2 regions of the Variovorax sp. PDC80 genome follow, and region 2 is predicted to be linked to the other one. Evidence: riboswitches for the same ligand, from Rfam matches in the RefSeq annotation. Region 2 holds a riboswitch; the other holds the start of a gene.

Region 1 (15,705 bases), on a different contig from region 2:
GTCAGCGTGATCGCCTTGGCCGCCAGCGCGGCACCGAGCAACACGCCGGCCGCCAGCGCACCATCCCGCTCGCGTCCGACAACGCGCAGCAAGGCCAGGACGCCTGCAGCGGCGAACGCCGTCCAGACTGACTCGATGTAGAGACTGCTGGTTTCGAGTAGCGCGAGCGGCGTGCAGAGGAACAGCAGGCTGCTCCAGCGCGCGCAGCGCACGCTGGCCCCAGCCCACAGCGCCATGTCGCGAACCACGAAGGCGCTCGCGAGGATGAAGCACAGGTTGATCAGGCGTGCACCGCGCTCGCCAGCAAGCATGTGGCCGATGGCGAACATCCAGTCGCCCAGCATCGGCAGCAACGCCCATGCATAGGTGCCGATATCGAAACCCCAGGCACGACGCTCAAGCAATTGCGTCGGAATGAAGAGATGCGTGGCCAGCGCGTCATGCCCGATCTCCGGCATCAACGCCAGCGCGAAATGGGCCAGCACCGTGCCGGCGATCAGCAGTTGCACGAATCCGCCGGATCCGGCGTGCATCGCTGCCGCCCGGCGCAGGGCGCCCAGCATCTCGAGCGCGCTGCGGCGGCCGATGGTCAACGGCACGGCCAGGCCCAACGCGTATACGCCCGGATAGTTGAGCGGCAGCCACGCCCAGAGACCCACGATCGTGCCGCCGACCGCGGCACCCACGAGGAAGCATCCGACAGGCTCCTGATACGGCAACGGCACCTTCGCCAGGCGCAGCAATCCGCGACCGATCACGCAGGACGACAACACGAACGCCAGCGCCGCCGCCAACGGCCAGATCGCACCGCAGAACAACGCACCGGCAACGACGATCGCACCCAAAGCCGCGAAGCGATGGATGCGCAGCCAGCGCGCGATGGCTTCGGTCGCGAGTGCGCCACCGCCGATCAGGATGGCATAGGGCCGCAACGCATCCCACGACACCACGGAGTGCCGGGCCCAGTCGAGCCGCTGCAGTCCGATGACTGCGGCTGCCATGCCGGCCAGCAGGCTCGCGAGCACGAGCCCCTGGATCGGCAGCCACACGGAGGACTGGCCCTGGATTGAATCGCGCTCGGGCCGGGAAGCGTCGACGGAGGTCGGCCGCCCGCCCATCACTCGAACAGTTCCGCCCGCGTCAAGGCAGCGCCGGCCGCGTCCTTGGCCGACAGCTGCGGCGGTGCGCCGATATCGGGCCACCCGATGCTCAGATCCGCATCATTCCATTGGATGCAGCGCTCATGCGCCGGCGCGTAGTAGTCGGTCGTCTTGTACAGAAACTCCGCCGTCTCCGTCAACACCAGGAAGCCATGCGCGAAACCCGCGGGCACCCACAGCTGCTTGTGGTTGTCCTCGCTGAGTTCCTCGCCCACCCACTGACCGAAGGTCGGCGACGACCTGCGGATGTCCACCGCCACGTCGAACACCGCGCCGCGCACGCAGCGCACCAGCTTGCCCTGCGGCTGCTGGATCTGGTAGTGCAAACCGCGCAGTACGCCCTGGGCCGAGCGCGAATGGTTGTCCTGCACGAACTCGACGTGGCGCCCCACGGCCTCGTCGAAGGCCTTGCCGTTGAAGCTCTCGAAGAAGAAGCCGCGCGCGTCGCCGAACACCTTCGGCTCGATGACGAGGACTTCGGGAATAGCGGTGGGCGTGGCCTTCACGAGCGCACCTCGTCCTTCAGCAGGCGTTGCAGGTACTTGCCGTAGCCGCTCTTGGCCAGCGGCGCGGCGAGCTTCTCGAGCTGCGCGGCATCGATGAAGCCGTTGCGCCAGGCGATCTCCTCGGGACACGCGATCTTCAGGCCCTGGCGATGCTCGAGCGTGGCGATGAACTGGCCGGCCTCGAGCAGGCTCTCGTGCGTGCCGGTGTCCAGCCAGGCATAGCCGCGCTGCATGATCTGCACGTTGAGCTGGCCGAGGTCGAGGTAGGCCTGGTTGACGGCAGTGATCTCGAGTTCGCCGCGCGCGCTGGGCTTGACGGCCTTGGCGATGTCGACGACCTGGTTGTCGTAGAAGTAGAGCCCCGTCACGGCATAGCTGCTCTTGGGCTCGAGCGGCTTCTCCTCGATGCTGCTGGCCTTGCCCTGCGCATCGAAGGCCACCACGCCGTAGCGCTCGGGGTCGTGCACGTGGTAGGCGAAGACGGTCGCTCCCTTTTCCTGCGCATCGGCGTCGGACAGCAGGTGCACGAAGTCGTGGCCGTAGTAGATGTTGTCGCCCAGCACCAGCGCGCTCGGCGAATTGCCGACGAACTTGTCGCCGATGATGAAGGCCTGCGCCAGCCCATCGGGACTGGGCTGCACGGCGTACTGCAGGTTCAGGCCCCACTGGCTGCCGTCGCCCAGCAGCTGCTGAAAGCGCGGCGTGTCTTGCGGCGTGCTGATGACGAGGATGTCGCGCATGCCGCCGAGCATCAGCGTGCTCAGCGGGTAATAGATCATGGGCTTGTCGTACACCGGCAGCAGCTGCTTGCTGATCGCGAGCGTGGCCGGATGCAGCCGCGTGCCCGAGCCGCCGGCCAGGATGATGCCTTTGCGCTGCGTCGTCTGGATGGTCATCGTTGGTGTCTCTTCTCTTCGGATGTCGTGTTCGGCACGGATGCCGGACTCAGAGGATCTCGCGCAGCATGCGCGCGACGCCGTTCTGCCACGGCGGCAGCACCAGCCCGAAGGCGGCCTGCAGCTTCGAGGTGTCGAGGCGCGAGTTGTGCGGCCGGGTGGCCGGCGTGGGAAAGGCGCTGGTGGGTACGGCCTCGACCTGCTGCGGCCCGGCCTTGAGCTCGACGCCGGCCTGCTGCGCGAGTTCGAGCACGTAGCGCGCATAACCATGCCAGGAGGTTTCGCCGCCCGCGATCGCGTGATACAGCCCGGCCTTGGACGGGTCCTGCAGGGTGGCGCGGATGGCATGGGCCGTGATGTCGGCCAGCAGCTCGGCACCGGTGGGTGCGCCGAACTGGTCGTCGATGACGGTCAGCTTGTCGCGCTCCCTGGCCAGCCGCAGCATGGTCTTGGCGAAGTTGCCGCCGCGCGCTGCATAGACCCAGCTGGTGCGAAAAATCAGGTGCTTCGTGCAGTGCTGCGCCACCAGTTGCTCGCCTTCGAGCTTGGTGCGGCCGTAGACGCTCAGCGGCCCGGTCGCATCGTCTTCCTTCCAGGGCGTGCTGCCGCTGCCGTCGAAGACATAGTCGGTCGAGTAGTGGACCATCAGCGCGCCGATCTCCTGCGCGGCCTGCGCCACCACGCCGGGCGAGGTGGCGTTGAGCTTGCGCGCGAACTCGGGCTCGCTCTCGGCCTTGTCGACGGCGGTATGGGCGGCGGCATTGACGATCACGTCGGGGCGCACCTGCCGCACGGTGTCGGCCAGCTGTTCGGGCCGGCTGAAGTCGGCGTGGAAGTCGGTGCTGTCGAAATCGAGCGCGACCAGTTCGCCCAGCGGTGCGAGGCTGCGCTGCAGTTCCCAGCCGACCTGTCCGCCCTTGCCCAGCAGCAGCAGCTTCATGCGGGGGCCTTCGCGTCGTACTGCTTCTCGACCCAGGCGCGGTAGGCGCCGCTTTGCACGTTGCGCACCCAGTCGCCGTTGGCGAGGTACCACTCGACCGTCTTGCGGATGCCGGTGTCGAAGGTCTCGGCCGGCTTCCAGCCGAGCTCGCGCTCGAGCTTGCGCGCGTCGATGGCATAGCGGCGGTCATGGCCGGGGCGGTCGGTGACGTAGCTGATCTGCTCGGCATAGCCCTTGCCGTCGGCGCGCGGACGCAGCCCGTCGAGCAGCGCGCACACGGTCTTCACGATCTCGATGTTCGGCTTCTCGTTCCAGCCGCCCACGTTGTAGGTCTCGCCGAGCCGGCCCGCTTCGAGCACGCGGCGGATCGCGCTGCAGTGGTCCTTGACGTAGAGCCAGTCGCGCACCTGCATGCCGTCGCCATACACGGGCAGCGGCTTGCCGGCCAGCGCGTTGACGATCATCAGCGGGATCAGCTTCTCGGGGAAATGGAAGGGGCCGTAGTTGTTCGAGCAGTTGGTGGTGAGCACCGGCAGGCCGTAGGTGTGGTGCCAGGCGCGCACGAGGTGGTCGCTGGCGGCCTTGCTGGCCGAGTACGGGCTGTTGGGCTCGTACTTGTTCTCCTCGGTGAAGGCCGGGTCGGTCTTCGAGAGCGAGCCGTAGACCTCGTCGGTCGACACGTGCAGGAAGCGGAAGGCCGCCTTCTGGTCGGCCGGCAGCGCGTTCCAGTAACCACGCACCGACTCGAGCAGTCGGAAGGTGCCGAGCACGTTGGTCTGCACGAAATCCTCGGGGCCGTGGATCGAGCGGTCCACGTGCGATTCGGCCGCGAAATTGACCACCGCGCGCGGCTTGTGCTCGGCCAGCAGGCGGTCGAGCAGCGCGCTGTCGCCGATGTCGCCCTGCACGAAGACATGGCGCGGATTGCCCTTGAGCGAAGCCAGGGTCTCGAGATTGCCGGCGTAGGTGAGCTTGTCGAGGTTCACGACCGGTTCGTCGCCTTGCGCGATCCAGTCGAGGACGAAATTGGCGCCGATGAAGCCGGCGCCGCCGGTAACCAGGATCATGGAGTCCTCTGTGCTGTGAATTGGAGTGCCGCTTGGTCGAAAGCCGCGCTGGCGCGGCAACTGCGGATTATCCCATCTGCCTGCAAGGCCGAATCCCGGGGTTGGCCGGTGCCCGCGGCCCGCCTACAATCGCCACCCATTGCAGGAGAGCGGGCCGCATGCATCGCGCAGGCAGCCCCACCGAAGGCGCAAACTCCCATAAACGCTCAGGTCGGCTCCACGCTTCGCGCGGGGCCTGTACTGCAACCACTGAAACGCCGTCTGGAGAGCCAGCACATCGCCCATCGCGGCCGTGCTGCGCCGAAGGAGCAAGTCCGCTGCGAGGTGCAGCGGATGAAACTCTCAGGTACCGAGGACAGGGGGAGCGGCAATTGGACGGCCGTCCGGTTGCGCGCTATCTATTCAGTAGCACGACCTTCACGCCGTTCAAGCGCTTCGACCTCGAAAGGTACTTGAAATGCGCGTGATCGTATTGGGCGCCGGCCTGCTCGGCGTGACCTCGGCCTACTACCTCCAGCAACTCGGCCACGACGTGACCGTGATCGACCGGCAGGCCGCCCCGGCCGCCGAAACCAGCTTCGCCAACGGCGGCCAGATCTCGGTGAGCCATGCCGAGCCCTGGGCCAATCCCAGCGCGCCGCTCAAGGTGCTGCAGTGGCTGGGCAAGGAAGACGCCCCGCTGCTGTTCCGCATCCGCGCCGACATGCGCCAGTGGCTCTGGGGCCTGCAGTTCCTGCGCGAATGCACGCCCGCGCGCACGCGCCACAACATCGAGCAGATCGTGCGCCTGGGCACCTACAGCCGCGACACGCTGCAGCAGCTGCGCCGCGACACCGGCATCCGCTACGACGAGCGCACGCAGGGCATCCTGCACTTCTACACGACGCAAAAGGAGTTCGACGGCGCCCTCGCGCCCGCCGAGCAGATGCGCGCGCTGGGCTGCGAGCGCCAGGTGATCTCGGCCGACGAGGCCGTGAAGCTCGAGCCCGCGCTGGCCCACATCCGGCCGCAGCTGGCCGGCGCCACCTACACGGCCGAGGACGAATCGGGCGACGCCAACCGCTTCGCGCGCGAACTCGCGCGGCTCGCGGCCGAGGCCGGCGTGAAGTTCCTGATGAGCCACACCGTCACCGCGCTGCGCGAGGTGGGCGGCGCGATCGATCACGTCGAGGTCACCGATGCCGAGGGCCGCTTCCAGCGCATCCGCGGCGATGCCTTCGTGATGGCCATGGGTTCGCTGAGCCCGCTGCTGGCGGCACCGTTGGGCATCCGGCTGCCGATCTATCCGGCCAAGGGCTATTCGGTCACGCTGCCGGTCAAGGACGCGAGCAAGGCCTACCAGGTCTCGCTGACCGACGACGAATACAAGCTGGTGTTCTCGCGCTACACCTCGGAGTCGGGCGACCGCATGCGCATCGCCGGCACGGCCGAGCTCAACGGCTACGACCGCGACCTCAACGGCGTGCGCTGCGAAGCCATCGTGCGCCGCGTCGAGCAGTTGTTCCCCGGCGCCGGCGACACCGCGCAAGCCCAGTTCTGGACCGGCCTGCGCCCGGCCACGCCGAGCAACGTGCCGCTGATCGGCCGCACGAAACTCGCGAACCTCTACCTCAACACCGGCCACGGCACGCTCGGCTGGACCCATGCCTGCGGTTCGGGCAAGTCGATCGCGCGCATCGTGAGCGGGCTGGCGCCGGAGGTGGATTTCGCGTTCGCGGGGATGCCCAGGGGCGTTGCGGGCATCGCCCAGCCCGCGCTGGGCTGAGCCTCCAAAGCAAGGCGGACGCTCAGTCGTCCGCCGTGAACACCGTCAGCACCCCGGTATAGCCATACACGTGGTGCCGCGCGATCTCGCCCGCGGCGAAGAAGCCGACCAGCGGCACGTCGCCCAGCGCATGGCGCACGATCTGCAGCTCGGCGCCGGGCGCGCCGAAGTGCGGGCCGCCGCGGCCCGAGCAGCTCACGTAGACGGCGCCGGCGATGCGCCGCGCGGGATGCGGCGCCGCCTCGGCCTCGCCGGCGGCGACGGCGCGCGCGGTGGCCAGGGTCTGTTCCTCGGGCTCGAGCTCCTCGCGGATCTCGGCGCAGATGCGCATCAGGTCGGCGCGCGCGGCCTGGGCGTTGCGGCGGCAGAAGCTCAGGCGCATGCCGGCCTCGGCCACGTCGGCGATCGCAATGCCGCGGCGCGTGGGGTCGAGGCCGATGATGTGGCGCACCAACACGTCGGCGCCGAGGTCGCCGGTGCGGCGGATGCCGTCGCTGCCGGCATCGACCAGGCCCACCAAAGTGGCGCGCACGGCCTCGATGGCTTCCTGCGGCCGCTCGAGCGAGACCTGCAGGTCGGCCAGCAGCACGTCGAGCGCGGGCTCGCCATCGAGCTGCAGCACCAGGTTGCCATCGGCCTCGGTGATCTCGCGCTCGCGCGCGCTGCCCGAGCGCAGCGGCTGGCAGCCCTGCGTGACGCGCGACACCAGCCGCACGCCCTCGCCGAACACCACGCCCGACAGGCCGCCCGAGAACACGCCGCCGGCCGCGCCCTGGCCGCGGATGTTGCCGTTGCCGCCGACCGCGAACTGCAGCGCGCCGCCGCGGCCCGACGAGAGGCCGCCGAACAGGTAGCCGGTGTCGGTGCGCCCGGCCATCTCGCCGATAAGCTCGGTCAGGTCGGGGGTGGCGGGGTCGGCATGCACCAGCGCCGTATGGGCCTCGAAGCCGCTCATCTCGGAGCTGGCCAGCGGCGCCACGCCCGAGAACACGCGGTACTGGTCGCTCGGCAGCGCGCAGAGCATCAGGCTCAGTCCGGGCTCGTCGAAGTACTCGGCATTGTTGGCCGACACGCCGATGCCCACGGTGCCGGCCCAGTCGGTCACCTCGGGCAGCTCGGCGCTCAGGTGGTCGAGGATCTCCTGCGCATCGACCGCATAGTGATCGGTGATGTAGAGCAGCCCGAGGGTGGGTGCCGAGGCGTAGTCGGGCAACGCCATCTGCGCGCGCAGCTGGGCCAGCACGAGGCCGGCCGCCATGCGCCATTGCGGATGGGTGGCGTGACCGGAGGGAAACAACTTCATCGTGCCAACCTGCTTCGTTCGATGTTCAGGACAAGGCGGCTCAGCGTCGGCCGCCCGTTCGCTTGCGGGCCGCGGGCGCCGCGGCCGGCTTCTTCGCCGCCGGTCGCTTGGCGGCCGTCGAGGCCTTGCGGGGGGTGGACTTGCGCGAGGCGCTCGCGGTTCCCATGGCCTTGCCGACGGCGTCGGCCAGCGGCTGGGTCACGGCCGGCATCTTGAGCTGGGCCGCGTCCTGCAGCGCGGTGCTCGCGATCTGCTGGAACTGCTCGGTCAGCGAGCCCCACCACTTGAGCGGGTCGACCGCGCCGCCGGCGGCATCGCCCGTGGCGGACTTCGAGGCGGCCTTGGCGGCCGGCCTGGCCTTGCGGCGCGGCGGCGGAGCCTCTTCCTCTTCGTCCTCCTCCTCGTCGAGTTCCTCTTCGTCCTCGAACTCGACCTCGGGTTCGGGTGCCGCGGCCGGCGCGGCGGCCGGCGCCGGGCTGACCGCAGCGGCCGCCGCATTCGCCTGCCGCGTGAACACGCCCGCGAGGTCCTCCATGCGCACGTTCATGCCGCGCAGGGTGGAAAGCGTCATCTTCTGCACCTCGAGCGCCTGGATCGTGGCCTTGAGCGCGTGGCCGTTCTGCTCGAGCCAGTACTGCACCGTCTTGAGTTCCTGGATGCGCTTGTCGACCTCCTCCACGCTCATGGTGGGCGCCACCCAGCTCGCCAGGCTCGGGATGCCGGGCACGGAACCGGCGCCGCTCGCGCCGGCCGCGAGGTTCTTGAGGAAGTCGAAGCCGGGTACGAACTGGCTGAAATCGAAGGGTTGGCTGGCTTTGTTCATGCGGCAGGTCTCCGGTCTGGCGGGCGTTGTGCTGCCAGCTTACTCCAAGGCAGGGCCCGCCCCGCCCCGGATCAGAGCTCGTCGCGCGTCTTGGCGAAGACCTTCCAGAAGCTCGCGTCCTGCGAGCTCGCGAAGTTGATGCGCATCAGCGTGGTGGGCGGCCGGCGCGCATGGAACAGCGAGCCCGGCGCCAGCAGGTAGCCCTGGTCGAGCATGCGCTGGGTCAGCATGTCGGTGTCGACGCCGGTGTCGACCCAGCCGAACAGCCCCGCGGGCTCGGACGCGAAGGTGCAGCCGTGCGCCAGCACCAGCTTGGCGGCGCGCGCGCGGGCGCCCTCGAGGCGAATGCGCACGCGCTCGGCATGGCGGCGCAGCTGGCCCTGGTCGATGCACCACGAGAGCGCCCGCTCGAACAGCGCGGGCGAGGTCAGGGTGGCCAGCAGCTTGGTCTCGAGCAGCCGCTCCTTGAGCGCGGGCGAGGCGGCCAGGAAGCCGATGCGCCAGTTGGGCGCGAGGATCTTCGCGAAGCCGCTGACGTAGATGGTGCGTTGCAGCCCGTCGAGCGCGCTGAGCCGCGTGGCGTGCTCGGGCGCGAGGTGGCTGTAGGTGTCGTCCTCGACGATGTGGAAGTCGTGCTCGTTGGCCAGCTTGAGCACGCGGTGCGCGCTGTTGGGCGACAGGCTGTAGCCGGTCGGGTTGTGAAGCACGCTCACGCTGACGAACAGCTTCGGGCTGTGCAGCGCGCAGTACTGCGCCATCACGTCGAGGTCGGGCCCGTCGGCGCGGCGCGGCACCGGCAGGATGCGCATGCCCAGCGCCTCGAGCCGCGCGAACTCGAGCGCCCAGCCGGGCTCCTCGACCATCACCGGATCGCCGGCGCGCAGCATGGTGCGGCTCACGATGTCCAGCGCATGGGTGGCGCCGATGGTGGTCACGATCTGGTCGGGCGCGGCCGGCACGTTGATGCCCACCAGCTTCTGCGACAGGCTGCGCCGCAGCGCCGCGTCGCCCGCGGGCTCGCCGTACTGCAGCGACAGCTCCTGCAGCATCGCGGTGCTGGTCATGCGCCGCACCGCCGTCGGCATGAACGAGGAATCGAGCCAGTCGGGCGGGAACACGCCCATGCCGGGCTGCGGCTTGTCGCTCGGGCGGTGGAACATGCTGCGGATCAGCGAGCTGGCGTCGGCCGGCGTGCGCGAGGCCATCATCTGCGTGACCATCGACAGCGCGCTGATCTGCAGCGGGTCGCCGGACGGCTGGGCCGGGTCGCGCGCCGGATCGCGGCCCGAATCGCGCACGAAGAAGCCGCGCTGGCGCCGCGCCTCCACCAGCCCGAGCGCCAGCAACTGGTCGTAGGCGGCCACCACGGTGTAGGGACTCACGCCCTGCTGGCGCGCGCATTCGCGCACCGAGGGCAGGCGCGCGCCCGGCAGCAGCAGGCGGTTGCGGATGCGTTCGGCCAGGCGATCGGCCAACTGGGCGGTCAGCGACTGGGACGAGGTTCGTGTCAGCATCGGCGTTCGATCTGTGTTGTACGCAAGGCCGATACAGATTGACTGTGTGTACGGCCATCTGTACTGGAACTGTAATGGTCCAAAGTTTAGAGTGTGTGTCATGAACTGGCAAGAATTCACCGCGCTGCTGGTGCTGGCCACGGCGATGAGCTTCTCGCCCGGACCCAACACCACGCTGTCGACCACCCTCGCGGCCAACGGCGGCCTGCCGCGCGCGATGCGCTTCGTGGTCGCGGTGCCGGTGGGCTGGACCCTGCTGCTCGCGCTGTGCGCGGCCGGCCTGGGCGCGCTGGTGATGGCGGCGCCCGCGCTGCGCTGGGCGATCAAGGCGCTGGGCATCGCCTACCTGCTGTACCTCGCGTTCAAGCTCGCCACCAGCACCACGCTGGGCCGCGCCGACGATGCCAATCTGTCGGTCGGCTTCGTGCAGGGCGTGATGCTGCAGTTCCTCAACATCAAGGCCTGGCTGCTCGCGCTCACGCTGGTGGCCGGCTGGATCGCGGGCCAGGCCGAGCCGCTGCACCGCTTCGCGATCGTCGCGCCCGTGATGCTGGTCTACGCCTTCGCGAGCAACTTCACCTATGCGCTGGCCGGCGCGCTGCTGCGCGAATGGCTGTCGAAGGGCCAGCGCCTCGCCTGGTTCAACCGTGCGATGGCCGCCGTGCTGGTGCTCACCGCCTGGTGGATGCTGCGCGTCTAGGGCCGCCATGAAGATCAAGGACGAAACCCTCGGCATGTGGCTCGGCGTGATCGGCGTCGCGCTGTTCGCGGTCACGCTGCCGATGACGCGGCTGGCCACCGGCACGCAGGCGCAGCCGCAGCTCTCGCCGTGGTTCGTCACGCTCGGCCGCGCCGCGCTCGCGGGCCTGGTGTCGGCCGTGTTCCTGCTGGTCACGCGCTCGCCGCGGCCGGCGCCCCACCAGTGGAGGCCGCTGGGCATCGCGGTGCTCGGCAACTGCATCGGCTTTCCGCTGCTGCTGGCCTATGCGCTGCGCGTGGTCACGGCCAGCCATGCGGCGGTGGTGACGGCGCTGCTGCCGCTGGTCACGGCCGCGGTCGCGGCCTGGGTGCTGCACCAGCGCGCGCGGCTCGGCTTCTGGCTCTGCGCCATCGCGGGCAGCCTGCTGGTGGTGGTGTTCTCGCTGGTGCGCGCGAGCCAGAACGGCCACGGCTTCGGTTTCGAATGGGCCGACCTGCTGCTGGTCGGCGCCGTGATCGCCGCCTCCTTCGGCTACATCTACGGCGCGCAGGTCACGCCCGCGCTCGGCGCCGAGCGCGTGATTTGCTGGGTCTGCGTGATGGCGCTGCCGGTCACCCTGCCGGCCACGCTCGCGCTGTGGCCCACGCAGCCGATCGCCACCGCCTCCTGGCTGGGCTTCGTCTACGTCGGCATGTTCTCGATGTGGATCGGCTTCTTCGCCTGGTACCGCGGCCTGGCCCTCGGTGGCGCGCTGCGCGTGAGCCAGACGCAGCTGCTGCAGCCCTTCCTCTCGATCCTGGTGTCCATCCCGCTCCTGGGCGAGCCGCTCGACGTGGTCACGCTGGGCTTCGCGGCCGCGGTGGTGGCCACGGTGGTGGTCGGCAAGCGGCTGTCGCAGCCGCCGGCGCCCGCCGCCCCAGCCCTGCGCGCGCCGGTCGGCGCCGTGGACTGATCGCGCCCGCCGTCTTACCCTCGCATCCGCACCCCGTTCGTTCGCATCGCCCCTCACCGTCAGAAAGAAGACTCCCATGAACTGGAAACTCGCCGCCCGCGCCGCCAAGATGAACCCGTCGGTGCTGCGTGAAATCCTCAAGGTCACCGAGCGCCCCGGCATCATCAGCCTGGCCGGCGGCCTGCCCTCGCCCAAGACCTTCCCGATCCAGGCCTTCGCCGACGCCTGCGCCGAGGTGCTGCACAACGACGGCCAGGCCGCGCTGCAGTACGCCGCCAGCGAGGGCTTCGCGCCGCTGCGCCAGGCCGTGGCCGACATGCTGCCCTGGAACGTCGATCCCTCGCAGGTGCTGATCACCACCGGCTCGCAGCAGGGCCTCGACCTGGTCGCCAAGGTGCTGATCGATCCGGGCAGCAAGGTGCTGGTCGAGACGCCGACCTACCTCGGCGCGCTGCAGGCCTTCGGCCCGATGGAACCCAACCCCGTGGGCGTGGCCAGCGACGACGACGGCGTGATCGTCGAGGACCTGGTCGCCAAGGCCAAGGACGCGCGCTTCGTCTACCTGCTGCCCAACTTCCAGAACCCCACCGGCCGCACCATGACCGAGGAGCGCCGCGCCGCCGTGTCGGCCGCCGCCGCCGCAGCCGGCCTGCCGATCGTCGAGGACAACCCCTACGGCGAGCTCTGGTTCGACGAAGCCCCGCCGCCGCCGCTGGCCGCGCGCAACCCCGAGGGCGTGATCTACCTGGGCTCGTTCTCGAAGGTGCTGGCACCGGGCCTGCGCCTGGGCTTCCTGGTGGCGCCCAAGTCCATCTACCCGAAGCTGCTGCAGGCCAAGCAGGCGGTCGACCTGCACACGCCGATCTTCACGCAGCGCATGGTGTCGGCCGTGATGAAGGACAACTTCCTCGAGCGCCACGTGCCCACCATCCGCGCGCTCTACAAGCGCCAGCGCGATGCGATGAGCGCCGCGCTCACGCGCGAGATGGCCGGCCTGGACGTGAAGTTCAACGCGCCCAAGGGCGGCATGTTCCTGTGGGCACGCCTGCCCGAGGGCATCGACACCGTGACCCTGCTGCCCAAGGCAGTCGAGCGCAACGTGGCCTTCGTGCCCGGCGCGCCCTTCTATGCCGGCGAGGGCGACGCGCGCACGCTGCGGCTGTCGTTCGTGACCGCGAGCGTCGAGGAGATCGACACCGCGATCGCCGCGCTGGCGCAGACCGTGCGCGAGGAACTCGCGCTGGCCGGCGACAAGCAGCTCGCGGCCGCGCAGATCTGAGCGCGCGCATTCACCGGAGCCTGCCTTGATCGGCCTCGCGACCCTCTCGCTGTTCCTGCTCGCGGTGCTGGCGCTGTTCCTGTCGCCGGGCCCGAACATGGCGTTCGTGCTCTCGCACGGCGTGGCCCATGGCCCGCGCGGCGGCTTCGCGGCGGCGCTCGGGATCTCGGCCGCCGACCTGGTGCACACGCTGTTCGCCGCCACCGGCGTGACCGCGCTGGTGGCGGCCTGGCCGCCGTCCTTCGACCTGCTGCGCTATGCCGGCGCGCTGTACCTGCTGTGGCTCGCCGTGCAGGCGCTGCGCAGCGGCGGCGGCCTGCGGCTCGGCGCGCAGGCGCGGCCGGCCGGCTTCGGCCGCATCGTGCGCATGGCCCTGCTGAACAACCTGGTCAATCCGAAGGCGCTGCTGTTCTTCATGGTGTTCCTGCCGCAGTTCGTCGATCCCGCGCGCGGCAGCGTGCCGCTGCAGCTGGTGCAGCTCGGCATCGTGCTGTCGCTGGCGGCGCTGGGCTTCAACACCCTGCTGGGCGCCTGCAGCGGACAGGTCGGCCGCTGGCTGCAGCGCCGCCCCGGCGCCGAGAAGTTCCAGCGCGGCCTGCTCGCCACCGTGATGCTGGCGCTCGCGGTGCGCCTGCTGTTCCTCGACCGGCCCGTGCCGCGCTGAAGAGGCTCCCCATGAATGTCCTGAAGATCGCGGCCTTCTCGGATGGCGAGCAAGGCGGCAATCCCGCCGGCGTCGTCATCGCCGAGGCCCTGCCGCCCGAGGCCCGGATGCAGCGCATCGCCGCCGACGTGGGCTTCTCCGAAACCGCCTTCGCCGCGCGCACCGGCGACGGCTGGCGCGTGCGCTACTTCGCGCCGCAGTCCGAAGTGCCGTTCTGCGGCCACGCGACGATCGCGCTCGGCGCGGCGCTCGCACTGCAACAGGGCGACGGCGTGTTTCCGCTCACGCTGAACCAGGCGCGGATCACGGTCGAGGGCCGCCGCAACGGCGCCACCGTCGAGGCCGCGCTGCAGTCGCCGCCCACGCGCAGCGCCGCCGCCGTGCCGGCCCTGCTGTCGGCCGCGCTGGCGCTGTTCGGCCTCGACGCGGCAGCGCTCGATGCGCGCATTCCGCCGGCCGTCGCCCATGCGGGCGCCGATCACCTGGTGCTGGCGCTCGAGAGCCGCGCGGCGCTGGCGGCGATGCACTACGAGCTCGAGGCCGGCCGCGCGCTGATGGCCCGCTTCGATCTCACGACCATCGTGCTGCTGCATGCCGAGAGCGCGCAGCGCTTCCACACGCGCAATCCCTTCGCCTCGGGCGGCGTCTACGAAGATCCCGCGACCGGCGCCGCCACCGCCGCGCTGGCCGGCTACCTGCGCGATATCGGCTGGCCGCACGGCGGCGCGATCGACGTGGTGCAGGGCGAGGACATGGGCATGCTGTCGCGCCTGCATGCCGACATCCCGGCCGCGCCCGGCAGCTCGATCCGCGTCTCGGGCACCGCGCGCATCATGCGGGACTGACCCGAACACGAACACCCAAGCTTCAAGGAAAGACGACGACATGCTCAACATCTGGGGCCGCATCAGCTCGATCAACGTGCGCAAGGTGGTGTGGTGCGCACAGGAACTCGGGCTGGACTTCCAGCGCACCGAGGCCGGCGGCCGCTTCGGCGTGGTGCAGACCGACGAATACCTGGCACTGAATCCCAACGCCATGGTGCCCACCATCGACGACGGCGAAGGCGCGGAGCGCGTGGTGCTCTGGGAATCGAACGTGATCGTGCGCTACCTCTGCGCCAAGTACTCGCACGGCGCCTTCTACCCGGCCGACCTGCCCGCGCGCTTCGACGCCGAGCGCTGGATGGACTGGCAGCAGACCACGCTCAACCGCGCGAGCCGCGATGCCTTCGTGCAATGGGTGCGCACGCCGCCGGCCGAACGCCAGCCGGCGCTGATCGACGCCTCGGTGCGCGAGAGCGAGGCCCTGTTCGGCCTGCTCGACGCCCACCTCGCGCGCCACCCCTACATCGCCGGCGAACGCTTCACCATGGCCGACATCCCGATCGGCTGCGAGGCGCACCGCTGGTTCAACCTGCCGGCCGCCGAATACCGCCGGCCGGGCTGGCCGAATGTCGAGCGCTGGTTCAACGACCTGCTCATCCGTCCGGGCGCGCGCGGCGTGCTCGATCTCCCTCTCGAGTAAGAAATGAAAACCCGCCCGTTCAAGCAAGTCGACGTCTTCACCGCCCATCCCTACTTCGGCAACCCGCTGGCCGTGGTGATCGATGGCAGCGAGCTCGACGATGCGGCCATGCTGCGCTTCGCGCAGTGGACCAACCTGTCCGAAACCACCTTCCTGCTGCCGCCCACCGATCCCGCGGCCGACTACCGGGTGCGCATCTTCACGCCCGGCGGCGAGTTGCCGTTCGCGGGCCATCCCACCATCGGCAGTTGCCATGCCTGGCTGCAGGCCGGCGGCAAGCCCAAGGCCCCGGGCCAGGTGGTGCAGCAGTGCGGCGCGGGCCTGGTGCCGCTGCGGCGCGAGGGCACGCGGCTGGCCTTCGCGGCGCCGCCGCTCAAGCGCAGCGCGCCGAGCCCCGCGCTGCTGGCCAAGGTGGCCGGCGCGCTGGGCCTGAAGGCGCAGCAGGTGATCGCCGCGCAGGTGCTCGACAACGGCCCGGTCTGGTTCGGCCTGCTGCTCGAGGATGCCGACGCGGTGCTCGCGCTCTCGCCCGACCATCGCGCGCTCAAGGAGCTGGGCGTGAAGGCCGGCGTGGCCGGCGTGCCCACGGTGCACGACACCTCGCTCTTG
Region 2 (15,705 bases):
CGGCCGATCGGCGGCCAGTACTTGGCGTCCTTGAGCCCGGCCAGCGGGAAGGCGCCGAGTTCGCGCGCATAGGGGTGGCCCCATTCGCTGCCGAGCAGGCTCGCGGCCGTGTGCGGCGCGTGCTTGAGCGGGTTGTCGTCCTTCGGCCAGACGCCTTCCTCGATGCGGCGGATCTCGCCGCGGATGGCGATCATCGCCTCGATGAAGCGGTCGAGCTCGGCCAGCGGCTCGCTCTCGGTCGGCTCCACCATCAGCGTGCCCGGCACCGGGAAGCTCAGCGTGGGCGCATGGAAGCCGTAGTCGATCAGGCGCTTGGCGACGTCCTCGGCGGTGACGCCGCTGGTGTCCTTGAGCGGGCGCAGGTCGAGGATGCACTCGTGCGCGACGTGGCCGTTGGGGCTCGCGTACAGCGTGGGGTAGTGGTCCTTGAGCCGCGCGCTGATGTAGTTGGCGCTGAGGATCGCGGTTTCGGTCGCGGCCTGCAGGCCCTTCGCGCCCATCATGCGGCAGTACATCCAGCTGATCGGCAGCACGGCCGCATTGCCCAGCGGCGCCGCCGACACGGCGCCCACGCCATGGCCCGACACGCCCGCGGTCGCATGGCCCGGCAGGTAGGGCACGAGATCCTCGACCACGCAGACCGGGCCCACGCCCGGGCCGCCGCCGCCGTGCGGGATGCAGAAGGTCTTGTGCAGGTTCAGATGGCTCACGTCGCCGCCGAACTCGCCCGGCGCGGCCACGCCCACCAGCGCGTTCATGTTGGCGCCGTCGACATACACGCGGCCGCCGTGCGCATGCACCAGTTCGCACAGCTCCTTCACGCGGGTCTCGAACACGCCGTGCGTGCTCGGGTAGGTGATCATCACCGCTGCCAGGTTCTTGCCATGCTTCTCGCAGGCGCGCTTGAGGTCGTCGAGGTCGACGTTGCCCTGCGCGTCGCAGGCCGTCACCACCACCTGCAGGCCCACCATCTGCGCGCTCGCGGGATTGGTGCCGTGCGCCGACGAGGGGATCAGGCAGATGTTGCGGTGGCCCTCGCCCTTGGCTTCGTGGAAGGCGCGGATCGCCAGCAGGCCCGCGTACTCGCCCTGCGAGCCGGCATTGGGCTGCAGGCTGATGCCCGCGTAGCCGGTGGCCTCGCAGAGCCAGGCGCGCAGCTGGGCGTCGAGCTGGGCATAGCCCTGCAGCTGTTCGGCCGGCGCGAAGGGATGGATGTTCGCGAACTCGGGCCAGGTGATCGGGATCATCTCGCTGGTCGCGTTGAGCTTCATGGTGCAGCTGCCCAGCGGGATCATGCTGCGGTCGAGCGCGAGGTCCTTGTCCGACAGGCTGCGGATGTAGCGCAGCATCGCGGTCTCGCTCTTGTGGGTGTTGAACACCGGGTGCGAGAGGAAAGCGCTCGCGCGGCGCAGTTCCTGCGGGATGCGCGGCGCGGTGTTGGCGGCCAGTTCCTCGAAGCGCGGCATCGGCGTGCCGGCGGGCACGAACAGCGCCCACAGGGTCTCGACGTCGGCGCGCGTGCTGGTCTCGTCGAGCGAGATTCCCAGGTGCTGCTGCAGCCGCTGGCGCAGGTTCACGTTGGCGGCCTGCGCGCGCTCGAGGATCTTCGCGGTGTCGTCGCCGGTGCGGATGGTCAGCGAATCGAAGGCGGTCTCGTTGACCGGCTCGCGGCCCATCTGGGCCAGGCCGCGCGCGAGGATGGCGGTGAGCGCGGCCACGCGCTGCGCGATGCGCGTGAGGCCGTCGGGGCCGTGGTAGACCGCGTACATGCTTGCGACCACCGCGGGCAGCACCTGCGCGGTGCAGATGTTCGAGGTCGCCTTCTCGCGCCGGATGTGCTGCTCGCGCGTCTGCAGCGCGAGGCGGTAGGCGGGGCGGCCATGGGTGTCGACGCTCACGCCGACCAGGCGGCCCGGCAGCGAGCGCTTGAAATCGTCGCGGCAGGCCAGGTAGGCCGCGTGCGGGCCGCCGTTGCACAGCGGCATGCCGAAGCGCTGGGTGGTGCCGCAGACGATGTCGGCATCCCATTCGCCGGGCGGCGCGAGCAGGGTCAGCGCCAGCAGGTCGGCCGCGACGCAGAAGGCCGCGCCGTACTGATGCGCGTGGCCCGCGAGCGGGCGCAGGTCGTGCACGTGGCCGGTGGTGGCCGGGTACTGCGCCAGCACGCCGAAGAATTCGCCGCTGGCCATCAGGTGCGGCAGGGTTTCCGAGGCGGTGCTGACCTTGACCTCGATGCCCAGCGGCGCGGCGCGGGTCTTCACCACCTCGATGGTCTGCGGATGGCAGTCGCCCGAGACCAGGAACACGTTGCTCTTGCTTTTGACGCTGCGCTTGGCCAGCGTCATCGCCTCGGCGGCCGCGGTGGCCTCGTCGAGCATCGAGGCATTGGCGATCGCCATGCCCGTGAGGTCGCACACCATGGTCTGGAAGTTGACCAGCGCCTCCATGCGGCCCTGCGAGATCTCGGCCTGGTAGGGCGTGTAGGCCGTGTACCAGGCCGGGTTCTCGAGGATGTTGCGCAGGATCACGCCCGGCGTGTGGGTGCCGTAGTAGCCCTGGCCGATGAAGTTGCGGAACACCTTGTTCTTCGCCGCGATCGCCTTGAGCTCGGCCAGCGCGTCGGCCTCGGTGGCCGGTGCCGGCAGCCGCATCGGCTTGCTGCGCCGGATCGCCGCGGGCACGATGCCGTCGATGAGTTCGGCGCGCGTGGCCGACCCGATCACGGGCAGCATGCGCGCCTCGTCGTCGGCATCGATGCCGATGTGGCGGGCGATGAATTCCTCGGCGTTCTCGAGTTCTTGCAGGGTGGGCAGGGCGGCGGGGGTGGGCATGGCGGGCGGGGGAAGAGAAGGGGGAGCGGACTTCCGGACGCGAGCCTTCGCGTCCGGCCATCCGGTTTCAGGGGGTCAGGATTCCTCGGCGAACTTGCCGTAGGCGGTTTCGTCCATCAGCGCGTCGAGCTGCGCCGGTTCGGACAGCTTGACCTTGAAGAACCAGCCTTCGGCCAGCGGTGCGCTGTTGGCGAGCGAGGGATCGGCGCGCAGGGCTTCGTTGACTTCGGTGATCTCGCCCGAGACGGGCATGAACACGTCGGCCGCGGCCTTCACCGATTCGACGACGCCGGCGACATCGCCCTGGGCGAAGCTCTTGCCGACCTCGGGCAGGTCGACGAAGACCACGTCGCCCAGCGCGTCCTGCGCATGGACGGTGATGCCGACCGTGGCGTTGCCGCCCTCGGCCTGCACCCATTCGTGGTCCTTGGTGTACTTGATGCTCATGTTGAAAAACTCCTCGTGGATAAAAAGTGGCCGATGCCGGGGCGTAGGTTAGCCGCGACGGCGGTCCGCCGGATGTCCGGTCGTCAGCCGCGGTAGTAGCGCGTCGGCACGAAGGGCAGGGTCGAGACCTCCATCGGCACCGGCTTGCCGCGCACGATGGCCTGCACCCGGGTGCCGGGCTCGGCGAAGGCGGTGGCCACGTAGCCCATGGCGACCGGCCGGTCGGCCGTCGGGCCCAGCAGGCCGCTGGTGACCTGGCCGATGTCCTGGCCCTCGAAGGACTGCAGCGGCGTGCCGTCGCGCACCGGGATGCGCTCGAGCGCGACCAGGCCGACGCGGCGGCGCTTCAGGGTGTCGTGGTCGAGGTGGCCAGCGGCGCCGGTGGCGGCCACGAGCTGGGCCAGGATCTTCTCGGCGCCGGGGAAGCCGCCCGCGCGCGCGCCGCCCGTGCGGCGCACCTTCTGGATCGCCCAGTTGAGCGAGGCCTCGACCGGCGTGGTGCTGGTGTCGATGTCGCTGCCGTAGAGGCACAGGCCGGCCTCGAGCCGCAGCGAGTTGCGCGCGCCCAGGCCGATGGGCTTGACCTCGGGCTGGGCCAGCAGCAGCCGCGCCAGCGCGTCGGCGTCCTTCGCGGCGACCGAGATCTCGAAGCCGTCCTCGCCGGTGTAGCCGCTGCGCGTGACGAAGGCGGCTATGCCGCCGATCTGCACGGCGCCGCCGGTCATGAACACGAAGCGCTCGATGCCGGGCGACAGCCGCGCCAGCGTGGCCGCGGCCTGCGGGCCCTGCAGCGCGAGCAGCGCCTGCTCGGGCAGCGGCTGCACCTGGCAGCGCTGGCCGATCCTCTGCTGGATGTGGGCGATGTCGGCCACCTTGCAGGCGCCGTTGACGATCACGAACAGCGAGCCGTTGCCTTCGTTGAAGAACATCAGGTCGTCGAGGATGCCGCCCTGGTCGTCGAGCAGCAGGCCGTAGCGCTGCTTGCCCGCGGGCAGGTCGATCACGTCGACCGGCATCAGGGTCTCGAAGGCGGCCGCGGCGTCGGGGCCGGACAGGCGCAGCTGGCCCATGTGGGAGATGTCGAACAGGCCCGCGGCCTCGCGCGTGTGCTTGTGCTCGGCCATCAGGCCGGCGGGGTACTGGACCGGCATCGAGTAGCCGGCGAAGGGCACCATGCGGGCGCCGAGTTCCAGGTGCAGCGCGTGCAGCGGGGTCTTGAGCAGTTCGGATTCGGGGGCGGAAGCAGCCACGGGGCACTCCTGGGGGCAGCAATCGAATGCCATGGCTCGCGCCATGGGGCCACCCCTGCTGTCCGCTTTACCTGAGAGATTCGCCCCACGATCGGGGTTTGCTCCTTCGGTGGACCGGGCGCCTGCGGCACCGGCCTCTCTCCAGCAAGGAAACGCCGTCCCGCGAAGGCCGGCGCTGTGTCAGTCCTTTTGCCTGAGCGTTCGGGGGTTCCCTGCGCCTTCGGCGGCCCCGTGCGGGGCTCTCTCCTGACCCGGGCGAGTGTAGTGGATTGCGGGCCGCTTCAGCCGCGGCCGCGCAGCCGGTCCGACAGCGATCGGCAGATGGCGTCGTGGGCCCGGCCGGCGGCGGCCGACTGGGCGAAGAAGCCGAAGAAGGGGTGGAACATGTCGTCGAAGCGCAGCAGCCGGGTCGGCACGCCGGCCGCCTCGAGCCGGTGCGCATAGGCCAGGCCTTCCTCGCGCAGCGGGTCGTGGCCGGCGACGGCGATCAGGGTCGGCGGCAGGCCCGCGAGCTCCGCCGCGCGCAGCGGGGAGGGCGGCACCTCGGTGGCGCGGTGGGCCGAGGCGCCCATGCAGAGCCGGGCGATCTCGCGCAGGTCGGCGGGCGCGAGCATCGGGTAGTCGATGCCGCGGACCTCGATCGCGGCCACGTCGCGCGCCATGTCCAGGCCCGGCACCACCAGCAGTTGGGCCGCCAGCGGCCGTGCCTGGCCGCGCAGCGCCAGCGCGGCGCAGGCGGCCAGGTTGGCGCCCGCGCTCTCGCCGGCCAGGGCGACCCGGGACGGATCGCCGCCGAGCATTTCCGCTTGGTCCAGCGCCCAGCGGGTCGCGGCCAGGGCATCGTCGTGCGCGGCCGGGAACGGGTGCTCGGGCGCCAGCCTGTAGTCCACCGAGACCACCACGGCTTCCACGTCGCGGCAGAGCTTGCGCGCGATGTCGTCCATCAGTTCGACGCTGCCGAGCACGAAGCCGCCGCCGTGCAGGAACACCACGGTCGGCAACACCGCTTCGGTAGAGACGGGCCGGTAGACCCGCACCGGCACGCGCAGGCCCTGGTGTTCGGCGACGCGGTCCTCGGTGGAAGCCACGACCGGCAGCGTCGTGCGCTCGCGCGCCGCCATCACCGCGCGGCGCATGCGTTCGCGCGCCTCGGCGGGCGTGCCCGAGAACGGCGGCGGTGCCTTGTTCGCGCGTATCGCCGCGACGATCGTCGCGAGCTCGGGATCGAGCGGCGCGCTCATTGCAGCCCCAGCACATAGGCCTGCGAGTCCGCCGCGCGCTGCCGCAGCCGATCGAGGTCCACATCGAGCAGGCGACCGTCGCGCTTCACCGCCCGCCCCGCGACGAACACGCTGTCGACATTGCCCGGATGGGCGCCCAGCACCACCGCGCCCACCGCGTCGGAGACCGGCGCCAGGTTCAGGTCGTCGGCGCGGATCAGCACCACGTCGGCCTGCTTCCCCGGCGTGAGCGAGCCCACCTTGTGCGCCAGCCCGTTCGCCTGCGCGCCGGCCAGGGTGGCGAAGCCCAGCACGTCGCGCAGGCCCAGCGTCGCCGGGGCGTTCTTCGTCTTCGAATGACCACCGCCCATCCATGAGCGGTAATAGGCCAAGGCATGGCGCATCTGCGTGAACATGTCGCCCGCGCACTTGGTCTCGGTGTCGCCGCTGAGGCTGGGCCGGATGCCCACGGCCAGCAGCCGGTCGAACGGGATGTCGCCCATGCCCTGCGCATTGAGCTCGCAGTGCACGCCGAGCGAGGCGCTGACGCCGGCGTCGGCCATCATCGAGAACTCGTCGTGGTGCGAGCAGCAGCAGTGCACGAAGGTCAGGTCGTCGCCGAGCACGCCGGCCTCGTGCATCTGCGCGATGCCGCGCACGGCGGCGTTGCGCGCGTAGGCGCCCATGTGGATGCTCGAGCGGATGCCGAGTTCGCGCGCCAGTCGCAGGTCGCCGAGCCAGGTCTCGCGCCGCGCCATCTCGGGGCCGCGCGCGGCCATCGCGAGTGTGAGCAGCTGGTCGTCGCTCGAGAAGTAGCGCTCGCGCAGCCGCCGGATGTCCTGCGGATGGCCGCGCTCGCTGCCGAACATCCACGAGGCGCCGTCGACCAGCGGCCAGCCGTGCGCGAACACGCCGCGGATGCCGGCGTCGCGCAGCGCCGCGATCGCCGCGTCGGAATGCTCGGGGCTGTTCTGCACGTGCGACCAGTCGAGCATCGTGGTGATGCCGCTGTCGAGCGCCGCGACCGCGCCCAGCAAGGTGCCGGTGTAGACGTCCTCGGGCCGGTAGGCCGCGCCCTTGGCGCCCAGCATCTCGGCGAAGTAGACCTGCGAATCGATGTCGGCATAGCGATGCCGCACGCAGCTCTGCCAGGTGTGGCGATGGGTGTCGACGAAGCCGGGCAGCACGATCATGCGGTCCGCCTCGATCCGCTCGGCCTGGGGGGCATCGATGCTGGGCGCGATCGCGACGATGCGCTCGCCCTCGATCAGCACGTCGCCGTGGCGCAGCTCGCCGATGGCCGGGTCCATGCTCAGCACCCAGCCGCCCGCGATCAGCAGTGGCTTGTCGTCGTTCTTCATCGCATCACCTCCTCATCCAGCGCGAGAGTTCGTCCTCGACCTCGGCGGCGCGCGCCACGTCCGCGCTCGCCCAGGCCACATAGGCATCGGGCCGCACCAGCATCGCCTGCACGCCGCGCATGGCGGGCGGCACATGCGCCACGCGGGCCGGCAGCAGGGTCACGGGCAGGCCCTTCAGGTCCAGCGATTCGAACTGGCGCGAGTTGCCTTCGAGATCGAGCAGCAAAAAGCGCCGTTCGCGCAGCAGCTCGGCGACGCGCACCGAGCGGCCTTCGCGCGTGACGAGGTCGAAGTCGGGCAGCCGCTGGCCGGCCAGCGGGTGGCGATCGGCTTCCCCGGCGCGACCGGGGTAGGGCTGTTCGAGGCCGCACAGCTCCAGCACCAACTGGCGCTGCACCTCGGGCAGCGGAATGATGTGCCGCGCGAGCCGGCGCTTGAGCGCCACCGCATCGGGCTCGAAATTGAACTGCAGCACGCACTGCGCCTTCACGCTCTCGAGCAGCGCATGCATCACCGGCAGGCGCTCGGCGTCGTAGCTGTCCAGCGTGGCCTCGTCGGCCACGCCCGTGACGACGTTCGCGAGCTTCCAGCCCAGGTTGAAGGCATCCTGCAGGCAGAAGTTCATGCCAACGCCGCTGGCCGGGTAGTGGATGCGCGCCGACTCGCCGACCAGGAACACGCGCCCCTGGCGCAGGCGTGGCACCGCGCGCATCTGGTCGTCGAAGCGCGAGGCCCAGCGGAAGCCCTCGATGCCGTAGTCGCTGCCGAGCACGTCGCGCAGGCACTGCTTCGCCTCCTCGAGCGTCACCGGCTCGTCCTTGGTCGCATGGCGGCGGTCGCGGTGCACGATGTTGAAGCGCGTGATGCCTTCGCCGAAGGCATAGCCGCGCACCCAGCCCATCTCGTTGTCGGCGCCGGTGCGCCCGCCGGGCCAGGGCGCGCGGAGCTCGGCGTCGATCACGATGCCGCGGAAGGTGCCCGAGTGGCCCTCGAAGGGCATGCCGCACTGGGTTCGCACGGTGCTGCGGCCGCCGTCGGCGCCCACCAGGTAGCTGGCGCGCAGGGTCGATGTCGCGCCCGATGGGGCGGCCACCTCGATCTCCACGCCCTCCGTGTCCTGCCGCACCGAGCGCACCTCGGCACCGCGGCGAAGCTCGGCGCCGCTGTCGGCCGCCCAGTCCCAGAGGATCTCCTCGGTCATGTTCTGCGGCAGCCCGAGCGTGAAGCCGAAGCGGGTGTCGAGGTGCTCCCACTCGATCGACTGGAAGCCGGCCCAGATGTGGCTCGAACGGAAGGGGTAGTCGAGGATCTGCGTCGTCCGCTCGATGAAGCGGTCGGCGATGCCGCGTGCATCGAACAGCTCGAGCACGCGCGGCAGCAGCGTGCCCGCGCGCGACTGCACGCCCTCGATGCGCCGCTCCAGCACCAGCGTGCGCGCCCCCGAACCCGCCAACTCGGCCGCCACGGTCAGGCCCGAGGGGCCGCCACCGACGACGATCACGTCCCACTGCATTGAATCTCCGGTCACTCGATCTCCTTGGAAGAAAGCTTTTTAGAAGGCGTGCGTCATGCCGACCTCGAACGCCGACTGGCGGCGGCCGCCCGCGACGGCCTGGCTGCGCAGCACCGCCTTCTGCCCGGGTCCCGCCTTCTGCAGCACGCCGAGCAGGTAGAGGCTGGTGCGCTTGGACAGCGCGTAGTCGACATGGCCATGGACCTGATCCCAGCGGTAGCTCGCGAGCTTCGTGAGCGAATAGCCGCCGCCGATGCGCAACTGGTTCGTGAGGTACTTGTAGGCACCGACATCGAGGGTTCGCGCCGTCTCGGTCTGCTGCAGTCCGGCCGCCGACAGGCGCGTGTGGCTGTAGTTGCCCATCCAGCGCCAGCCGTCGCTGGTGTAGGCCAGCCCGACCGTGGCCGTGTCCTGCGTCTGCGACAGCGTCGTGCCCGGGGCCTTGGTGAAGTCGACGCCGTAGAGGCTGGGCACGCCGAGCCGGGTCGCGGGCGCGTACGGGATGCCCTTGACCGACTCCCAGATCGCGAGCGCCTGCAGCGGCCCGCTGGCATAGCTGAGTTCCGCTCCGACGGCGCGCCCGACGTTGGTGGTCGAGTCCGCCTCCGCGAAGCCGTACATGGCGCCGAACTGGAAGCCGCCGAACACCGGCGACTTGTATTTGACGAGGTTGCTCAGCGAGTTGCCGACCGTGCGGTCCAGGTTGCCGGGATGCGTGGCGAGCAGCGAGGTGTAGCGCTCAGAGGTGAAGGGCGTCGCGTCGGCGAGCAGGTCGTACATCGCGCCCAGCGTGAGCGTGCCCCAGGTGCCCGAACTCAGGCCCATGTAGCTCTCGAGCGGCGCGAGCGTTCCGCTGTCGACGAAGACCGAGTTGCTCCAGCGGAAGATCGCGCGCAGGTCGCCGCCCAGCGATTCGCTGCCGGTCAGCGCCAGGAAGGGCGCGGCATGCGTGGAGGTCATCTGCAGCTGGCTGCGGCCGCCCGAGTCGCGGGTGTAGAGCACGCCGCTGCCGAGCAGGCCCGACAGCTTGAGTTCCGATTGCGCCTGCGCGCCCTGCGCCAGCGAGAGTCCCGACAGGGCGAGCAGCAGGGCCTGGGTGTTGCGTTGGATCATGAGGGTGTGGCTCCCGGAAGGCTGCTGCGGGATCACGACGGCATCCGCCGCTCGAGGGTCACGCCCGACGTCTCGCGCCGCGCGAGACGGCCGCCGAGCAGCAGCGCCGCGCCGACCGCGATGCAGCCCGACAGCGCGAACACCGTGGCCATCGCCGAGGGCAGGGCCAGCGCCTGGCCGCCGTAGAGATGGCGCGCCACCAGTGCGATCAGCGTGGGCGAGCCCGACTGGGCGATCAGCCCGTTGAGCACCAGCACGATCGCCATCACCATGCCGATGCCGCCGGCCGGCACGGTGCGCGCCACGAAGGTCGAGGCGACCGCCATGAAGCTCCACGAGCACAGCACCACCAGCGCATCGAGCAGCCAGAAGGCCGTGAGGTCGCCCGTCAGGCACATCGACACGCTGAACACGGTGGTGGCCGCGGCCACCACCGCGCCGATGCGCGCGACCGCCGCGAGTCCGGTGGCACGGTCGAGCGCCACGCCGACCAGCCACAGCCCGAGCGGGCCCATCGTCAGCAGCAGGCCGCCCTGCATCAGGCCGATGTCGCGCAGCTCGAGACCCCAGCGGCGCGCGATCATGGTGGGTATCCAGGCCGCCATGCCGAAGCCGATCATCGAGCTGCCGACCGCGAAGGCGAACAGCGGCACGAACAGCCGTCGCTGGCCGGCCAGCCAGCGCAGCACGGTGCGCAGGCCCTCCTGCGGACGGGTGGCCGCATCGCGCTGCGAGCGCGGATCCTTGAAGCAGAAGATCAGCAGGCTCAGCGGCAGGCCGGCCACGCCGATCATGAACAGCGTCAGCTGCCAGGCCGAGACTTCGCCGACGAAGGGCAGCGCATGGATGCCCGAGGCCTGCACCAGGTGCAGCAGCGGCCCGCCGAGCACCAGCGACAGGCCGGTGCCCAGCATCATCGACATGGTGTAGACCGAGAGCGCGCGGGCGCGGCGCCGGTCGTCCACGCCGTCGCGGATCAGCGAATAGGAAGAGGGGGGCGTCAGCGCCTCGGCCGCACCGACGACGGCGCGCGCGATCACCAGCGCGATGAAGGCGGTGGCCGCCGCGTTGGCCGCCACCGCCGCCGACCAGACCAGCACGCCGGTGGCGATCACGAGGCGGCGGTCGAAGCGGTCGGCCAGCCAGCCGGCCGGCAGGCCGACCAGGATGTTGGCGACCGCGAAGGCGGTGCCGATCAGGAAGCTGATCTGGATGTCGCTGACGCCGAAGTCGCGCTGGATCGGACCGACCATCAGAACCAGGATGTTCTTGTCGATCTGGGCCAGCATGTTCAGCAGGGTCAGGCAGGCCACCAGGGCCCACTGCGCGCGTGCGCGCTTGCGTTGGTCTTGCATCTTGTCTTGTCTCCGGTTGCTTGTTCTGCGAGCTGGCGATGGCTCGTTGGTGGCGGATGATCCGGGCCGGCGATGCATATGCAAAATTCATTCTTTAAATTCGATGCATTTGCCGCGCAAATTCCTGGAAGATCTCGCGCGAATCAAGGAGACGACCCATGCGCTTCAACAAACTCGACCTCAACCTGCTGGTGGTGCTCGATGCGGTGCTGACCACGCGCAGCGTGAGCCGCGCCGCCGAGCGGCTGTACCTGAGCCAGCCGGCGACCAGCCTGTCGCTGAGCCGGCTGCGCGAATACTTCGAGGACGAACTGCTGGTGCCGGTCGGCAAGACGCAGGTGCCGACCGCGCTCGCCAACGAGCTGATGAAGCCGGTGCGCGACGTGCTGCTGCAGCTGCAGACCATCACACGCGCGCGGCCCGGCTTCGACCCGGCCACCTCGACCCGGCGCTTCACCATCGAGTCCTCGGACTACGTGATCAGCGTGCTGCTGTCCGAGGTGGTGCGGCGCGCCGCCACGCTCGCGCCGCTGATGCAGTTCGACCTGCGCGCCATGAGCCCGCAGATGCGCGAGCACCTCGACAGCGGCGAGATCGAGCTGCTGATCTCGCCCGATTTCGCGATCGTGCCCGGGCATCCGTCCGAGCCGCTGTTCGAGGACACCTTCTCGTGCCTGCTGTGCCTCGACCAGGCCGTGAAGGGCAAGCGGCTCGGCGCCGAGCAGTACTTCGAGTCCGCCCACGTCGGCATCGAATGGGCCGGCGGCCGGCGCGTGACCTTCGACGCGCGGCTCATCTCCACGGGCCGGCGCACGCGCCGCCAGGACGTGATCGCGCCCAACTTCACGCTGGTGCCCGAGCTGCTGCTCGGCACCGCGCGCATCGCCACCCTGCCGACGCGGCTGGCGCACCAGATGGCGCGGCGCTTTCCGCTGCAGGTGCAGCCCTGTCCGGTCGAGATTCCGGGCTTCACCGAGAAGCTGCAGTGGCACAAACACCAGGACCGTGATCCGGCGATCGTCTGGCTGCGCTCGCTGCTGCGCGAGACCGCGCAGGGGCTGCCCGAATTGAAGAGCCTGAAGGCCGCGCGTTCAGCGGCGCCGCGGCGTCGCGCCTGAGCTCAGTGCACCACTTCGGCCGGCGGCAGCAGCCGGTCGATGCGCTCGCGCAATGACTCGGCGCGCTCGGTGCCGGCGGTCTTCTCGACCTCGGTCAGCATCAGCGCGGCGATGGTCAGCATGGCCTCGCGGTCGCGCGCCTCGCGCAGCGCGTCGCGCATCTGCAGCGCGAAGCGTGGATCGCGGCGCACGAACATGCGCTCGCAGATGTCGAACAGGAACATGCGCGTGGTGGCCAGCGAGCGCTTGCCGTCGAAGGTGTCGGCGGCGGTCGAGACGTGGATGGGTTCGACGGCCGGCGCGGGCTGCGGTGCCGGCGCTGCTTCGGCCACGGCCGCGGCTTCGGCGGCCTTCGGATCGTGCAGGTAGCCGCGCTCCACCAGCGTCATCAGCGTCTGCTCGGCTTCGCCGTGGCTCGCGAACAGCGGGCTGAAGTCGGTCAGCGAACGGCGGCCGTCGGCCATCAGCAGCAACGCCCGTTCGCGCTGGCTCAGGGTGCGCTGTCCGCCCTGGAGTTCGTCGCGCGCCTTGTCGGTCTTGGTGGGAAACATGCGGTGCCGCCGGGTCCGGGATGGAGCCCGAGCTTCGGGGATGCGCGTGACACCTTCATGAAGCGCCGAAAACCAAAGGCCTCAAGGAATGTCGATCCGCCAAAGGGTTGTACCGCTGCCATGGCAGCCGGGCTCCGTGCTTCAATTTCTTCGCCTCGCGAAAATCAACAAAGGGAGTCAGCCATGCGTTTCCACAAGCTCGATCTGAACCAGCTCGTGATCCTCGATGCCCTGCTGTCCGAACGCAGCGTCGGGCGTGCCGCCAGGCGGCTCTACCTGAGCCAGCCCGCCACCAGTTGCGCCTTGAGCCGCCTGCGCGAGTACTTCGAGGACGACCTGCTGGTCATGGTCGGAAAGGCCCAGGCGCTGACGCCGCTGGCCTGCGAACTGCAGCAGCCGATCCGCGACGTGTTGCTGCAGGTGCAGACCATCACGCGCATCCGGCCCTCGTTCGATCCGACGACCTCGGCACGGCATTTCACGCTCGAATCGTCGGACAACGTCATCCTGGTGTTCCTGCAGGAAGCGGTGCGCCAGGCCGCGCTGCGCGCGCCGCTGATGGAATTCGATCTGCGCCTGCTCGGCGCGCGCTCCAAGGAGCACCTGGACAGCGGCGACATGGAGCTGCTGATCTGCCCCGATTTCGCGGCCGTGCCCGGCCATCCGATGGAGCCGCTGTACGAGGAGTCGTTCTCCTGCGCGGTATGGACCGGCCATCCGACGGTGCGCGACCGGCTGGACGTGGCGCAGTACTTCGACTGCGGGCACGTGGGCCTGGCCTGGCCCGACGGACGGCGCGTGACGGTGGACGCCCACGTGGTCGAGATCGGGCGGCACAAGCGGCGCCAGGAGGTCATCGCGCCCAACTTCGCGCTGATGGCGGAGATGGTGCTCGGCACTTCGCGCATCGCGACCCTGCCCACCCGGGTGGCGTTGAAGATGGCCGAACGCTTGCCGCTGCGCGTGCTGCCCTGCCCGATCGAGCTGCCGCACTTTCATCAAGTGCTGCAATGGCACAAGTTCCTCGAGCGGGACCCGGCGCTGGGGTGGCTGCGCGCGCTGCTGCTGGAGATAGGCCAGGCGATGCCGGCGCTGGCCGCGCTCGGGGGTGGGAGCGTTGCGGCGCCGGGCCGGCGCCGTGCCGCGAAGCCGGCCGCGACCGCGGCCGCCTGAACCTGCCGGCCGAAGGGCCGTTCAGAGGTCGAGCACCAGCCGCGTGCCGGTGCAGCGCGAGACGCAGATCAACATCGTCTTGCCCGACTGCTGTTCCTCGCGCGAGAGGATGCCGTCGTTGTGCTCGAGCGCGCCATCGAAGTCCAGCACCGGGGTTTCGCAGGCACCGCACACGCCGCCCTTGCAGCTATGCGCGGGGTCGAGACCGGCCTCGAGCAGCGCATCGAGCACCGACTGTCCCGCGGCGACCCGCACCGACCGGTTGCTCCTGCGGCACAGCACCTCGAAGCCCTGGCCCGTTGCCGCGGCGGCCGGCTGGAGCGCCGTGAAGCGTTCGATGTGGGCGTGCGGATATCGATGCCGCTCGCAGGCTTGCAGGAAGGCTTCGAGCATCGGCGCCGGGCCGCAGCCGTAGTAGTGGCTGTCGCTGCCCCGGCCCGCGAGCAGGCGGGTCAGGTCGGGCGGTCCGCCTTGCTCGTCGTCGAAATGCCAGGCGACCCGCGCGCGCGGGCCGAGGGCCGCGATCGCTTCCCTGAAGGCCGCTTCCCTCGCGCTGCGCGCGCAGTAGACCAGTTCCACCGGCCGCCCCTGCGCGACCAGGTGCTGGAGCATGCAGAAGATCGGCGTGATGCCGATGCCGCCGGCGACCAGCACGCTGCGCGGCGCGTCGGCGTGCAGCGCGAAATGGTTGCGCGGGGGCGAGATCGCGAGGCGGTCTCCCACGCGCAGCTGCCGATGCACGCAACGCGAGCCGCCGCGGCCGTTGCGCTCGTCGAGCACGGCCACGACATAGCGGTGGCGTTCGCCGGGCGCATTGCACAGCGAGTAGCTGCGCACCAGGCCGTTGGGCAGGTGCAGGTCGATGTGCGCGCCGGCTTCGAAGGGCGGGAACGCGAGGCCCGCGCCGGCGGGCCGCAACTCCACGCCGAGGATGCCCTCGGCTTCGTGGCGCAGGGTGTGCACCATGGCGTCGAGTGTCGAAGCGGTCATGGCGGGCTCACAGCTTGAACAGCGATCGGGCATTGGTCTCGAACAGCTGCGCCATCTGCTGCGCGCTGCAGGCGGTGGCCTCGGTTTCATGGACTTCGTCGGCCACGTACTCGAAGGGATAGTCCATGGCGTAGAGCACGCGGTCGGCACCCAGCTGGGCCTGGCAGAACGCGATGACCGGCGCGGACGCCATGCCGCTGGTGGTGACGAAGATGTTCTGGCGCAGGTAGTCGCTGGGCTTGCGCTCCAGCTTGGCCCAGGAGCCATAGCGGCCGGTGGCGGCACCGGCCCGGTACATGAAGTCGAGCCGGCTGAGCCAGAACGGCAGGCCTTCGCCGAGGTGGCCGAGCACCAGCTTGAGCCGCGGATAGCGGTCGAACACGCCCGAGACGATCAGCGCCAGCGCATGCATGCCGGTCTCGACCGCGAAGCCGAAGATCGCGCCGTCGAGGCCGCGCGCCAGCAGCGGCGCGATCAGGCCGCGCGAGGGCGAGGTCGGATGCAGGTAGATCGGCACGTCGAGCGCCTGCGCCGCCTCGAAGATGGGCCAGCAGCGCGGGTCGTCGAGGTAGCTGTCGTGCGTGTGGGAATTGACGATGGCGCCCTTCAGGCCCAGCGTGCGGACTGCGCGCTCCAGCTCCCGCGCGGCGCGCTCCGGGGCGTGCGGCGCGATCGCCGCCAGGCCGGCATAGCGGTCGGGGTGGTGCGCGATGTGCTCGGCCAATGCGTCGTTGAACGAGATCGCGAGCGAGCTGGCCGTGGGTGCGTCGAACACCTGGATGC

What was found. A riboswitch is a leader RNA that binds a small molecule or an ion and turns the genes downstream of it on or off. The one in region 2 is predicted to bind glycine.
Region 1: linked by a shared signal. The riboswitch ahead of BM109_RS35685 (D-amino acid dehydrogenase) and the one ahead of gcvT (glycine cleavage system aminomethyltransferase GcvT) in region 2 are both predicted to bind glycine.

The regions. Positions count from the first base shown of each region.
Region 1 is NZ_FOWG01000017.1:91,737-107,441, reverse strand. Features, by position in the region: gene BM109_RS35710 (hypothetical protein) at 1-1,049, opposite strand, end outside; gene rfbC (dTDP-4-dehydrorhamnose 3,5-epimerase) at 1,118-1,666, opposite strand; gene rfbA (glucose-1-phosphate thymidylyltransferase RfbA) at 1,663-2,562, opposite strand; gene rfbD (dTDP-4-dehydrorhamnose reductase) at 2,612-3,502, opposite strand; gene rfbB (dTDP-glucose 4,6-dehydratase) at 3,499-4,569, opposite strand; glycine riboswitch at 4,821-4,938, shown strand; gene BM109_RS35685 (D-amino acid dehydrogenase) at 5,027-6,334, shown strand; gene BM109_RS35680 (FIST signal transduction protein) at 6,357-7,637, opposite strand; gene BM109_RS35675 (PhaM family polyhydroxyalkanoate granule multifunctional regulatory protein) at 7,678-8,460, opposite strand; gene BM109_RS35670 (aminotransferase-like domain-containing protein) at 8,532-9,974, opposite strand; gene BM109_RS35665 (LysE family translocator) at 10,075-10,674, shown strand; gene BM109_RS35660 (DMT family transporter) at 10,682-11,626, shown strand; gene BM109_RS35655 (aminotransferase-like domain-containing protein) at 11,703-12,905, shown strand; gene BM109_RS35650 (LysE family translocator) at 12,931-13,569, shown strand; gene BM109_RS35645 (PhzF family phenazine biosynthesis protein) at 13,581-14,414, shown strand; gene BM109_RS35640 (glutathione S-transferase family protein) at 14,455-15,096, shown strand; gene BM109_RS35635 (PhzF family phenazine biosynthesis protein) at 15,100-15,705, shown strand, end outside.
Region 2 is NZ_FOWG01000005.1:444,085-459,789, reverse strand. Features, by position in the region: gene gcvP (aminomethyl-transferring glycine dehydrogenase) at 1-2,831, opposite strand, end outside; gene gcvH (glycine cleavage system protein GcvH) at 2,907-3,278, opposite strand; gene gcvT (glycine cleavage system aminomethyltransferase GcvT) at 3,362-4,561, opposite strand; glycine riboswitch at 4,577-4,683, opposite strand; glycine riboswitch at 4,704-4,787, opposite strand; gene BM109_RS17805 (alpha/beta hydrolase) at 4,810-5,769, opposite strand; gene BM109_RS17800 (amidohydrolase family protein) at 5,766-7,109, opposite strand; gene BM109_RS17795 (FAD-dependent oxidoreductase) at 7,114-8,637, opposite strand; gene BM109_RS17790 (porin) at 8,662-9,735, opposite strand; gene BM109_RS17785 (MFS transporter) at 9,768-11,090, opposite strand; gene BM109_RS17780 (LysR family transcriptional regulator) at 11,249-12,208, shown strand; gene BM109_RS17775 (hypothetical protein) at 12,211-12,759, opposite strand; gene BM109_RS17770 (LysR family transcriptional regulator) at 12,943-13,932, shown strand; gene BM109_RS17765 (PDR/VanB family oxidoreductase) at 13,954-14,922, opposite strand; gene BM109_RS17760 (amidohydrolase family protein) at 14,930-15,705, opposite strand, start outside.